4 regions of the Dendrosporobacter quercicolus genome follow, and region 1 is predicted to be linked to each of the others. Evidence: riboswitches for the same ligand, from Rfam matches in the RefSeq annotation. Region 1 holds a riboswitch; each other region holds the start of a gene.
What was found. Region 1 has a riboswitch for cobalamin ahead of BLR06_RS06425 (nicotinate-nucleotide--dimethylbenzimidazole phosphoribosyltransferase). Riboswitches for the same ligand answer to the same signal wherever they lie in the genome.
Positions count from the first base shown of each region.

Region 1 (2,200 bases):
AGAAGGCGAAGGCGGTACTTTTTAAAATGGATACCATTAGCACCGCTCCCGTACCCTCACCCAGGGCCATATTGCCCCGGATGATGACATCATCGGCCAGTATATTGCCCAGCAGCAGGGCGTAAGCCATGCCTGGCTCTTTGGAAATATGCGAAGGTATGGCATATTTTTCAATATCACTGTTCAGTCTGGCGGCGCACGCGTAGGCCACAGCGGTAATAAAGCCGTCAATCACAAACGGGGTTTTCAGCCGGGCGCACGCCGACATCCCGGCGCAGATGGCCACAATATCAAACCCGCCCACACAGCGGAGAATGTCAGGTACTGTTTGCATTGCAGCCTTATGCCGGGCCACGCCGTTACCGACCACCAAGCGTTTTCTTTTTAAGAAATCATTATTGACCGGGCTTGCGCCATAGCCTACCAAGAATTCAGGAAACATACCGGTTAAAGCATGCAGTACCGCCGCTGAAGTGGTGGTGTTGCCGATTCCCATTTCACCAAAGGACAGTAAATTAACCCCCTGCCCGCCAATCAGTTCCGCTGCCGTTTCCTCGCCTGCCCGCCAGGCTTCTTCAAACTCAGCCTTAGTCATAGCCTCGGTTTTCATAAAGTTTTTGGTTCCCCTGGCTACTTTACGGTCAAGGCCCACGGCGCTTTCATTGTCCACGCCGACATCAACTACCGAATAAGGAATCGCATTGCTTTTGCAAAAGCAACTGATCGTGGCGCCGCCGGCGACCATATTTTTCCCCTGCAGATAAGTGATGGACGACGGAAAAGCGGCAATTCCTTCTTCTACCACACCATTATCGGCGGCAAACACCACATGATGCGGACGCAGTTCGTCATGCATCGTTTCCCAGGCCAACAGAACTTTACGAAAATATTTCTCCAGCAATCCCAAACTATTTGGAGGCTTGGCCGCCCCTTCAATCAGCTCATTTACCGCTGCCTCATAATCCATACAATCTCCTCCTTATTGTCGGGATAAATAAAAATACCTAGCCCAAAAAGGCTAGGTCTAAAACTCCTATCCTTCTGGCAATACCTCTTGCGCGGAGGCAGATGTCAGCCGATACAGGCAGGTCTCCTGGCTTACGGATCAGCGGCCTCTGCGCCTTCCCGGCTGCGCCGGTGGCATTTGGCAGAGGTCCTCCCCGATTACAGTGGCGCGACCGCAGCGTTTAAGGATTAGACTAACCCTTCCGCCTTCCCTATTCTCCTCTCCCCTGGAGAGGCACCTGTTTGGTGGCAATAATTATTTAACTGTTTCATTCGTCTACTTCTACTTCATTATAACATTTCCTACCGAAAATTACAGGTTCGCAAAATGTTGAAGCGTAAAGTAAATATTTTGCTATCATTACAGGCAAAACGCAACCAGCACGGCAACTTCGCTCAGTTCCAGAACTGCGCCGTAAACATCACCGGTCATACCGCCCAGACGGTTGGCTACATACCGGGCTGCAAGCAGCCCGAAAGTAAAGCCGGCGACCGCCGGCCACAGGCCGGTAAGTCCAAAGGGCGCGACCAGCACCAGCGTCAATAAGCCGGCAATCCAAACCGTATAGCTGCCGGTTCCTCCTGCGAAACTCTTTCCCAGCCCCTCCGCCCGGGCATAAGGAAAGAGAGCAATGGCTGCAACAACGGTCATGCGAGCCGTAACAGGCATGACAAACAAGGCCGGAATTAAGCGTCCAGACGGTAGATCGACCAACAGAGAATACTTCAGCAGTACCAGCAGGAAAAAGCTAATGGCGCCAAAAGCGCCAATCCGGCTGTCCTTCATAATTTCCAGCATCCGTTCTCTCGACCGGCCTGAAAATATTCCGTCAGCCGTATCCATTAAACCATCGCAATGCAAAGCCCCGGTAATCATAATTTCAACAATAATCAAAACTGCTGCCAGCACATGCACCGGAGCGTTCCCCGGTGCATAAAAATGGGCGCCATAAGCAATTGCCGCCAGAATAAGGCCAATAATCCCGCCAATTAAGGGAAAAAATTTAACACTGCGTCCAAAAGCCCCAGGCGCCCAGGCCGGAGGATTTTGGACCTGAATGCGTGTTAGAAACTGAAAAGCAGTAATAAAATCGCTATAAAGATTTTTCAGCATATCAGACACCGTCCTAGCGTAAGCTTCCAATACTATTTTGATTATGGCCGGCCGCTATCCTTCTGGAAATTGCGATTCGGC
Region 1 covers NZ_FNHB01000002.1:77,491-79,690, reverse strand. Annotated here, with positions in the region: gene BLR06_RS06425 (nicotinate-nucleotide--dimethylbenzimidazole phosphoribosyltransferase) at 1-967, opposite strand, end outside; cobalamin riboswitch at 1,067-1,263, opposite strand; gene cobS (adenosylcobinamide-GDP ribazoletransferase) at 1,367-2,119, opposite strand.

Region 2 (2,200 bases), 280 kb from region 1:
ATTATTGGCGGCGGCGGCTCGGCCGGCGGCATTATGCGGTCCTTATATGAAAAAGGCTGTTGTTTAAGCGGCGGCGTGTTTCATCAGGGAGACAGCGATACGGATGCGGCGGAGGCTTTTCAGGTCGATTATCTGGCCGGGCCGGCATTCGGGGCGATTGACGAGCGGCTTGCAGCCCTCAACCGGCATAAGGTTGCCTGCGCCGACTGGGTGGTATTGACCAATCTTTGCTATGGCCAGCAGAATATCGACAACCTGGCGGCGGCTTTTCAAGCGGCCAGGCTGACGGTGATTGAAGATACCGCTATTGACGGGCGAGATTTCACCGGCGGCCGGGCCACTGCGCTGTACCGGCGGCTTATTGCCCTGCCGCAGGTTGAGGTAATGACTACGCCTGAATTTCTGCTTCGTCTGAACAAGGCCGGGACGGAATGACAGAAGGGGGTGATGTTGCTCTGACGGCAAAGACCGCGGCAATCATGGAGGAAACCAGCAACGTCCGGCGCTGATTATTGGCGTGCCGGCGGGGTTTGTTGGGGCCAGTGAAGCCAAAGAACAGCAGATGCCGGACGGAAGAGTCCCCTATATCGTCGTCCAGGGCAATCAGGGGGGAAGTCCGATTGCGGCTGCGGTTGTCAATGCCTTGCTGTATATAATTCACTAGCGCCTGAGCGGGACAACAGCCCCGGAATTTAGACTTGACAAAGCGCTGCTCAAAATGTAATACTACACGTGAGTAGAACAATTGCATATGTTGGTGTAGGTGCCCGGTTGGGCTTAATAGGGAAGTCCGGTGCAATGCCGGCGCGGTCCCGCCACTGTAATGATGAGCAACCCCAAAAAATGCCACTGAAACTGAGGTTTTGGGAAGGTTTGGCAAGCGATGAATCTGAGCCAGGAGAACTGCCTATATGACAATCACCGTTACAACCTGCGAGAGATGGGGAGGGGATTTGCGCATGATCGGCAGTTGTGCTGCTGTGCTTATTTCGCCCCGGTATATTGATTGATACCGGGCTTTTATGTTCAATAATAAAAGCATCCCCGCCGGGGATGCTTTTCGCCGTTTTAAAGGGACAGGCTTTTTGAAATCCTGAATCCCCGGCCATTGGCCGGTTTGCGCGGCATGCGTCATTTAACCGAACGGTTATGGAACAGCTTTATTCAATTACAGGAAATGCTGGATCGATGAAACCCTGTTCCTTTCCTGAAGCATGGACAAAAGTTCCCCTTGCTTTTAGGCAACGAACGGTACGATAAACTAGGGCAGTTTGAAAGCACGCCCTGGGGAAAGGAAGGCTGGCTATGCTGCAACTCGTTAATTTATCGAATCATTGTTCAGAGGCGGAGCTGATTCACCATAGCGCCGATGTCCTTCAGGCCTTTTTACACCATCATCGCCTGGATGGAGTTGAAATGATGTTTTGCGGGCCTTGGGACGCCCGGGTTCATCGCCAGGAATGGATTCATGGCGTTCATTTGCGATTTTGGCCCAGCTGGCTTGATTTCTGGCATGGGAATCAGGCTGAGCTGCTCCGCCAGTTTGGCAGCCAGGCCGAAATCAGCAGCCTTTACGGCGGCCCGACCCGGGCGGAATGGCTGCAGGTATACCGGGACAATATCCGTATGGCCTATACTGCCGGAGCAAAATATGTGGTGTTTCACGTTTGTAACGCCCGGATGTCCGAGCTGTTTGACGGGCAGTTTTGCTACAGTTCCAGGGAAGTGATCGCTGCGACAGTTGAGGTGATCAACGTTTTGGCCGAGGATATTCCAAAAGATCTGGAATTGCTGTTTGAAAATTTGTGGTGGCCGGGTCTCACACTGGAGGATAAGGAGCTGACGGCAATGCTGTTGGACGGCGTAAAACACGGCAATTGCGGCATTATGCTGGATACCGGTCATTTGATGAACACGAACCTGGAACTGACCACGGAAGCCGAGGGCGTGGATTATATTCTGGAGACAGTGGAAAAACTGGGTTTATACCGGCATTATATCAAAGGCCTTCATTTGCACCGCTCCCTGTCCGGCCAATATGTGAAAGAAAACTGCCGGCAGGCGGTGAAATCAGCGGAACCGGCTGATATCTTCGCCCATATAGCAAAAATTGACGAGCATTTGCCGTTTAGTTCTCCGGAGGTGCGCCGGATCATTGATTATGTGCAGCCCCGCTATGTGGTTCATGAGTTTATCAACA
Region 2 covers NZ_FNHB01000002.1:357,126-359,325, forward strand. Annotated here, with positions in the region: gene BLR06_RS07705 (ABC transporter ATP-binding protein) at 1-435, shown strand, start outside; partial or broken gene BLR06_RS19215 (precorrin-8X methylmutase) at 497-664, shown strand; cobalamin riboswitch at 745-925, shown strand; gene BLR06_RS07715 (sugar phosphate isomerase/epimerase family protein) at 1,306-2,200, shown strand, end outside.
Region 2: linked by a shared signal. The riboswitch ahead of BLR06_RS07715 (sugar phosphate isomerase/epimerase family protein) and the one ahead of BLR06_RS06425 (nicotinate-nucleotide--dimethylbenzimidazole phosphoribosyltransferase) in region 1 are both predicted to bind cobalamin.

Region 3 (2,200 bases), 270 kb from region 1:
AGTAGTTGAAATTGCGGCGAAAACGCTGAAATTGTATCGCTGCCGGTGTCAACATAGTCCTGGCGTATACCCAAAATTACAGTGGTATCATTGCCGATCTCTTTTGAGGCTTGTAAAAACGCTGAATAACTGTCACGCGATTTATCCAAGCGAAGTTTATCGGCAGCCGGCAGCCTGACATTGTTCTTATACTGAGCATGTGAATAGCCCCAGCCGCCCAGAAAATTAACACCGGAAGCATTCCATGTAGTCTGAGCATCAATACCGTATTCGGCAAATTTATATCGTTCGCTATTGCTATGGTTGGCACTGGCTGTATTCAGACTGGTATATTTGTCATAATCACGTTGCTGAAGATTGCTGTAAATCCCTACATCCCAGCGCGCACCGTCATAATGAAGCCGCAAATAATCTTTTGTGTCTTCATATTGAGAGGCCTGCTTCCTGGTATTCCAGTCAAAATTGGGCTTTGACCCGGCATATTGCTCAAAGCTGTATTCGTTTTCAATATGGCCGTGCGTAAAGCTCCATTGCTCATTGAGTTGATACGACCACTGAAAAGAACGCTTTTCGCTGCCGCCGGTGCCATAACCTGATGCCGATAATCTTTTAACCCGGTCCATTTCCTGCATTGCGCCTATAATACTGAATTGATCCGCCTGTAGAGAAATAGAATGATTCTTCTGCCCAAAATTCCCCTGGGAATAGGCAATACTATTGTTCGCGGTTTTTTTCGTGATTACGTTGATCACCCCGCCAAAGGCCTCACTGCCATATAAAACAGAAGCTGCTCCTTTCAATATTTCAACCCGTTCCACATTTTGCAGCGGAATATCCTCCAGGTTATAATTCCCGTCCATATTCATTTTAACGCCGTTAACTAATATTAATGTCCCTTTTTCCGAGCCGCGAATTACTGCCTTTGATGTCATACCGGCCCAGGATTGCCCGCCGGGGCCCATAGAATGATAAATCATTCCTTCCGTAAATTTTATCGCCTCAAGTACGTTGGCGGCTCCCGTGCTTTTCAGCTGCTCCTCTGTATAAATATTGACATAGGCCGGAGTCTCCAAATCTTTTGATTCCACTCTAAGCGCCGTCACGATTACCTCGTCTAAATTAAACTCCGCCGCCTCGCTGGCAAAACTACAGGCTGGTTGACCCAATATTCCTACAACCAGTCCCAGTAAAAATTTTTTCTTCACGTTTAAATTCATCGTCTCTCTCCCTCTGTCACAATACAAAAAATGCTTACCTGCCTGTTACGTCATTCCTGAAAATAAACCCGGTATGTGATCAGCGCATAAAAAAACCTCCCTGTATTAAGGGGAGGTTTGTACACATTGATTTTCGCATAAATAAATCCCGGCGTAAATTTACGCCGGGACGAAATAAGCACAATAAAACTGCACAAATCCCCTCCCCATCGCTCGCGGGTCAAACGGTGATTGCTATACAGGCAGTTCTCCTGGCTCTAGTTCATTGCTCATCCGCACCTTCCCAAGACCCATGGCCTCAGTGGCATATCCGGACTAGCTCCCTATTACAGTGGCGGGACCGCGCCGGCCTTTAACCGGTCTTCCCTATTAAGCCCTCTGCGGGCACCTATACCAAATATAAAATTTTCACTTTATATGAGAATTATGGCATAATAAGGCTGATTTTGCAATATCTATGGCGGAATTTGTCCTCTGCAAACCGCAATTCAAGCTTGCTTTACAGTCCCATTCCCAGCATTACCAGGATAATAACCGGAATAACCATAACCAAAATAGCATTAAGCGATAAGCGAAAATACCAGTGAATCCCGATAATCACAGCGCAGGAAAACAGGGCCAGCAGCTCGGAAGCCACTACAATGCTGCCTGTCAGAATGTATTGATAATAAACATAAACTGTCATGATTGCCGCAACCACCGCTATAACCGATAAATCCGGCCAGTGCTTTATATTCCAGTCAGCTACCCGTAAAAAAATAAAAATGCTTGCCAAACTGATCAAATGAACCACGGCTTCTCTTAACAGCCAGGCCAATTCATTCACACTAAACATAATATCTCCTTTAAGTTAGGGTTCAACCTTATCATTTCTAATCATAATAAAAAGCATTCGCTGCGAATGCTTTTTGGCATAACGTAAAAATCCGGCGTTTTTAAACACGCCGAATCGAAATAAGCATATATTAAAACTATGCAAATCC
Region 3 covers NZ_FNHB01000002.1:352,161-354,360, reverse strand. Annotated here, with positions in the region: gene BLR06_RS07695 (TonB-dependent receptor plug domain-containing protein) at 1-1,217, opposite strand, end outside; cobalamin riboswitch at 1,442-1,624, opposite strand; gene BLR06_RS07690 (hypothetical protein) at 1,717-2,052, opposite strand.
Region 3: linked by a shared signal. The riboswitch ahead of BLR06_RS07695 (TonB-dependent receptor plug domain-containing protein) and the one ahead of BLR06_RS06425 (nicotinate-nucleotide--dimethylbenzimidazole phosphoribosyltransferase) in region 1 are both predicted to bind cobalamin.

Region 4 (2,200 bases), on a different contig from region 1:
CAGACTGCCATACAACAATGCGTCATTTGACAATACTAAGGCATCCGCCGAGGCGGCATTGGCTTGTACCCACTCCCATAACCGCTCAGGATTGCCATTGCGGTTGCGGCCGCCAAGATAATCAACCGGCGGCGTTAAAATTGTCCAATCCACCGCTTTGACGGTGTCTGCCGCATAATCCAGTGATACCGGCCGGTCATCCAGTGGTACATACAGGATGGTTTTAGCCCACGCAGGAGGCAATATCAAGGCCCAGGCAAGACTGAAAACTACAAGTTTTAACCAAAGAAACTTCATTTTTCCCCCTTCTTAACTGTGGCAATATTTGTATAAAAATGGCCTCAATAATTGTCTTATTTACTATATCACATTTCCGTATTTTAAAGAATAATGTCGAAAATAATCTTTATGCAGCTTCGTCTGTTTTGTTGCAAAGCAGACGAAAAAAGGTTAATTATTTTAATAATAAAAATATTATAATAATTTAAATTATTTGTCTTATTTATATTGACAAATTAGGATTTGATGTGTAATACTTAGCGTGTAAGGTGTTTTGTGAAAAATTTCATAATGTCCAGAATAGGTATCCTTTCGTGCTTAAGCGGGAAGACAGGTAGAAAAGCCAGCGCGCTTCGCCAATGGATATCCGGGGGCCAAAGGCCGCCAGAAAAATTGTCTGTTCGACAATTACCGCTAGTATCTGAGTCAGCAGCTGGCGGATTAGCAACCGGGCAGATTGCCAGCTATGTGAAAAAATTCATAATATCGGCGACAGGCGATTTTAGGCTAATAGGGAAGGGCGGTGCGTTTCCCCCGCATGGCTTAAAAATCTGCAGTAACGACACCGGAGAAATCGGGGGGAGTTACAGATTTTGGTCAAATTCCTGTTGGACAATTACCGTTTGATCTGTAAGCCAGCAAACTGGCTTGGGATAAGTTATAGCAGCATTTTTGCAAAAAATTTTATACCATTCGGAATAGGTGCCTTTAGGGCTTAATAGAGAAGACCGGTGAAAAGCCGGCGCGGTCCCGCCGCTGTATAGTTGAAGAATCTGCAACAACGTCACTGGAGAGATCCGGGAAGGCGCAGAGTTTTGATGAAGCTAAGCCAGAAGAACTGCCTGTTCGACAATCACCGTTTGACCTGCGAGCGATGGGGAGGAGATTACCGGAAAGATTCAAAATTTTCAGGCTTATTTGCCGTGGGAATTTTGAGGTTCCTGTAATAAAAATGTCCCTTTTCGCCAGCGGCGGAGAGGGATTTTGTTTTTGAGGAGGTGATGAAGCGCTAGGCCGGGCGGCAGCACTGATTGATCTGTTTGCGAAAAACTAGCTGTAAATGAAAAATAGTAATTATGCTTTGAGCAAAAGGAAAGGAAGGATATGAATATGGGTTTGTTTACACTTACTGAGGAACAGGAAATGCTGCGCAAAGTGATCAGGGAATTTGTGGAGGCGGAAATAGCGCCCAAGGCTCATGAATGGGACGAACAGAATTATTGTCCGACCGAATTGTTTGGGCTTTTGGGTGAAATGGGCATTATCGGAACTTTTGTTCCTGAAGAATATGGCGGAGCCGGTCTGGGATTTATTGAACGGTCAATTTGCCTGGAAGAATTGGGCAGGCACTCGGCGGGCCTGGCGATCAGCGTAATGGCGCATCAGTTGTGCATGGGCGGGATATTGTTTTTTGGCACAGAGGAGCAAAAACAAAAATATTTGCCTGATCTGGCCAGCGGCAAAAAGATCGGCGCTTTGTCATTAACCGAGGCGACCGGCGGTTCGGATTTTATGGGGCAAAAGTCAACAGGCGAATTTAAGGACGGCAAATGGGTGCTGAATGGCCGAAAATGTTTTATTACCAATGCTGCTGTGGCTGATATTGATCTGTGGACGGTAATTACCGGGAAAAATGAGAAAGGCCGGCCAGTTATGACGGCATTTTTGATTGATAAAGATACACCAGGCCATACTTCGGGCCGGGTTGAGCACAAAATCGGGCTGCGGTCGTCAAACACCGGCGATGTGAGCTGTGTCAATGTTACACTTGGACCTGAGCAAATGCTGGCGCAGGAGGGCAGTGGTCCCAAAATAGCTTTATCCACTATTCAGGAAGTGGGCCGGGCCGGAATGAGCGCCATCAATGTAGGCATTCTGCGGGGCTGCCTGGAAGAGTCGGTCAAGTTTTCCAATGAACGGA
Region 4 covers NZ_FNHB01000016.1:6,374-8,573, forward strand. Annotated here, with positions in the region: gene BLR06_RS18140 (DUF4127 family protein) at 1-297, opposite strand, end outside; cobalamin riboswitch at 963-1,139, shown strand; gene BLR06_RS18145 (acyl-CoA dehydrogenase family protein) at 1,390-2,200, shown strand, end outside.
Region 4: linked by a shared signal. The riboswitch ahead of BLR06_RS18145 (acyl-CoA dehydrogenase family protein) and the one ahead of BLR06_RS06425 (nicotinate-nucleotide--dimethylbenzimidazole phosphoribosyltransferase) in region 1 are both predicted to bind cobalamin.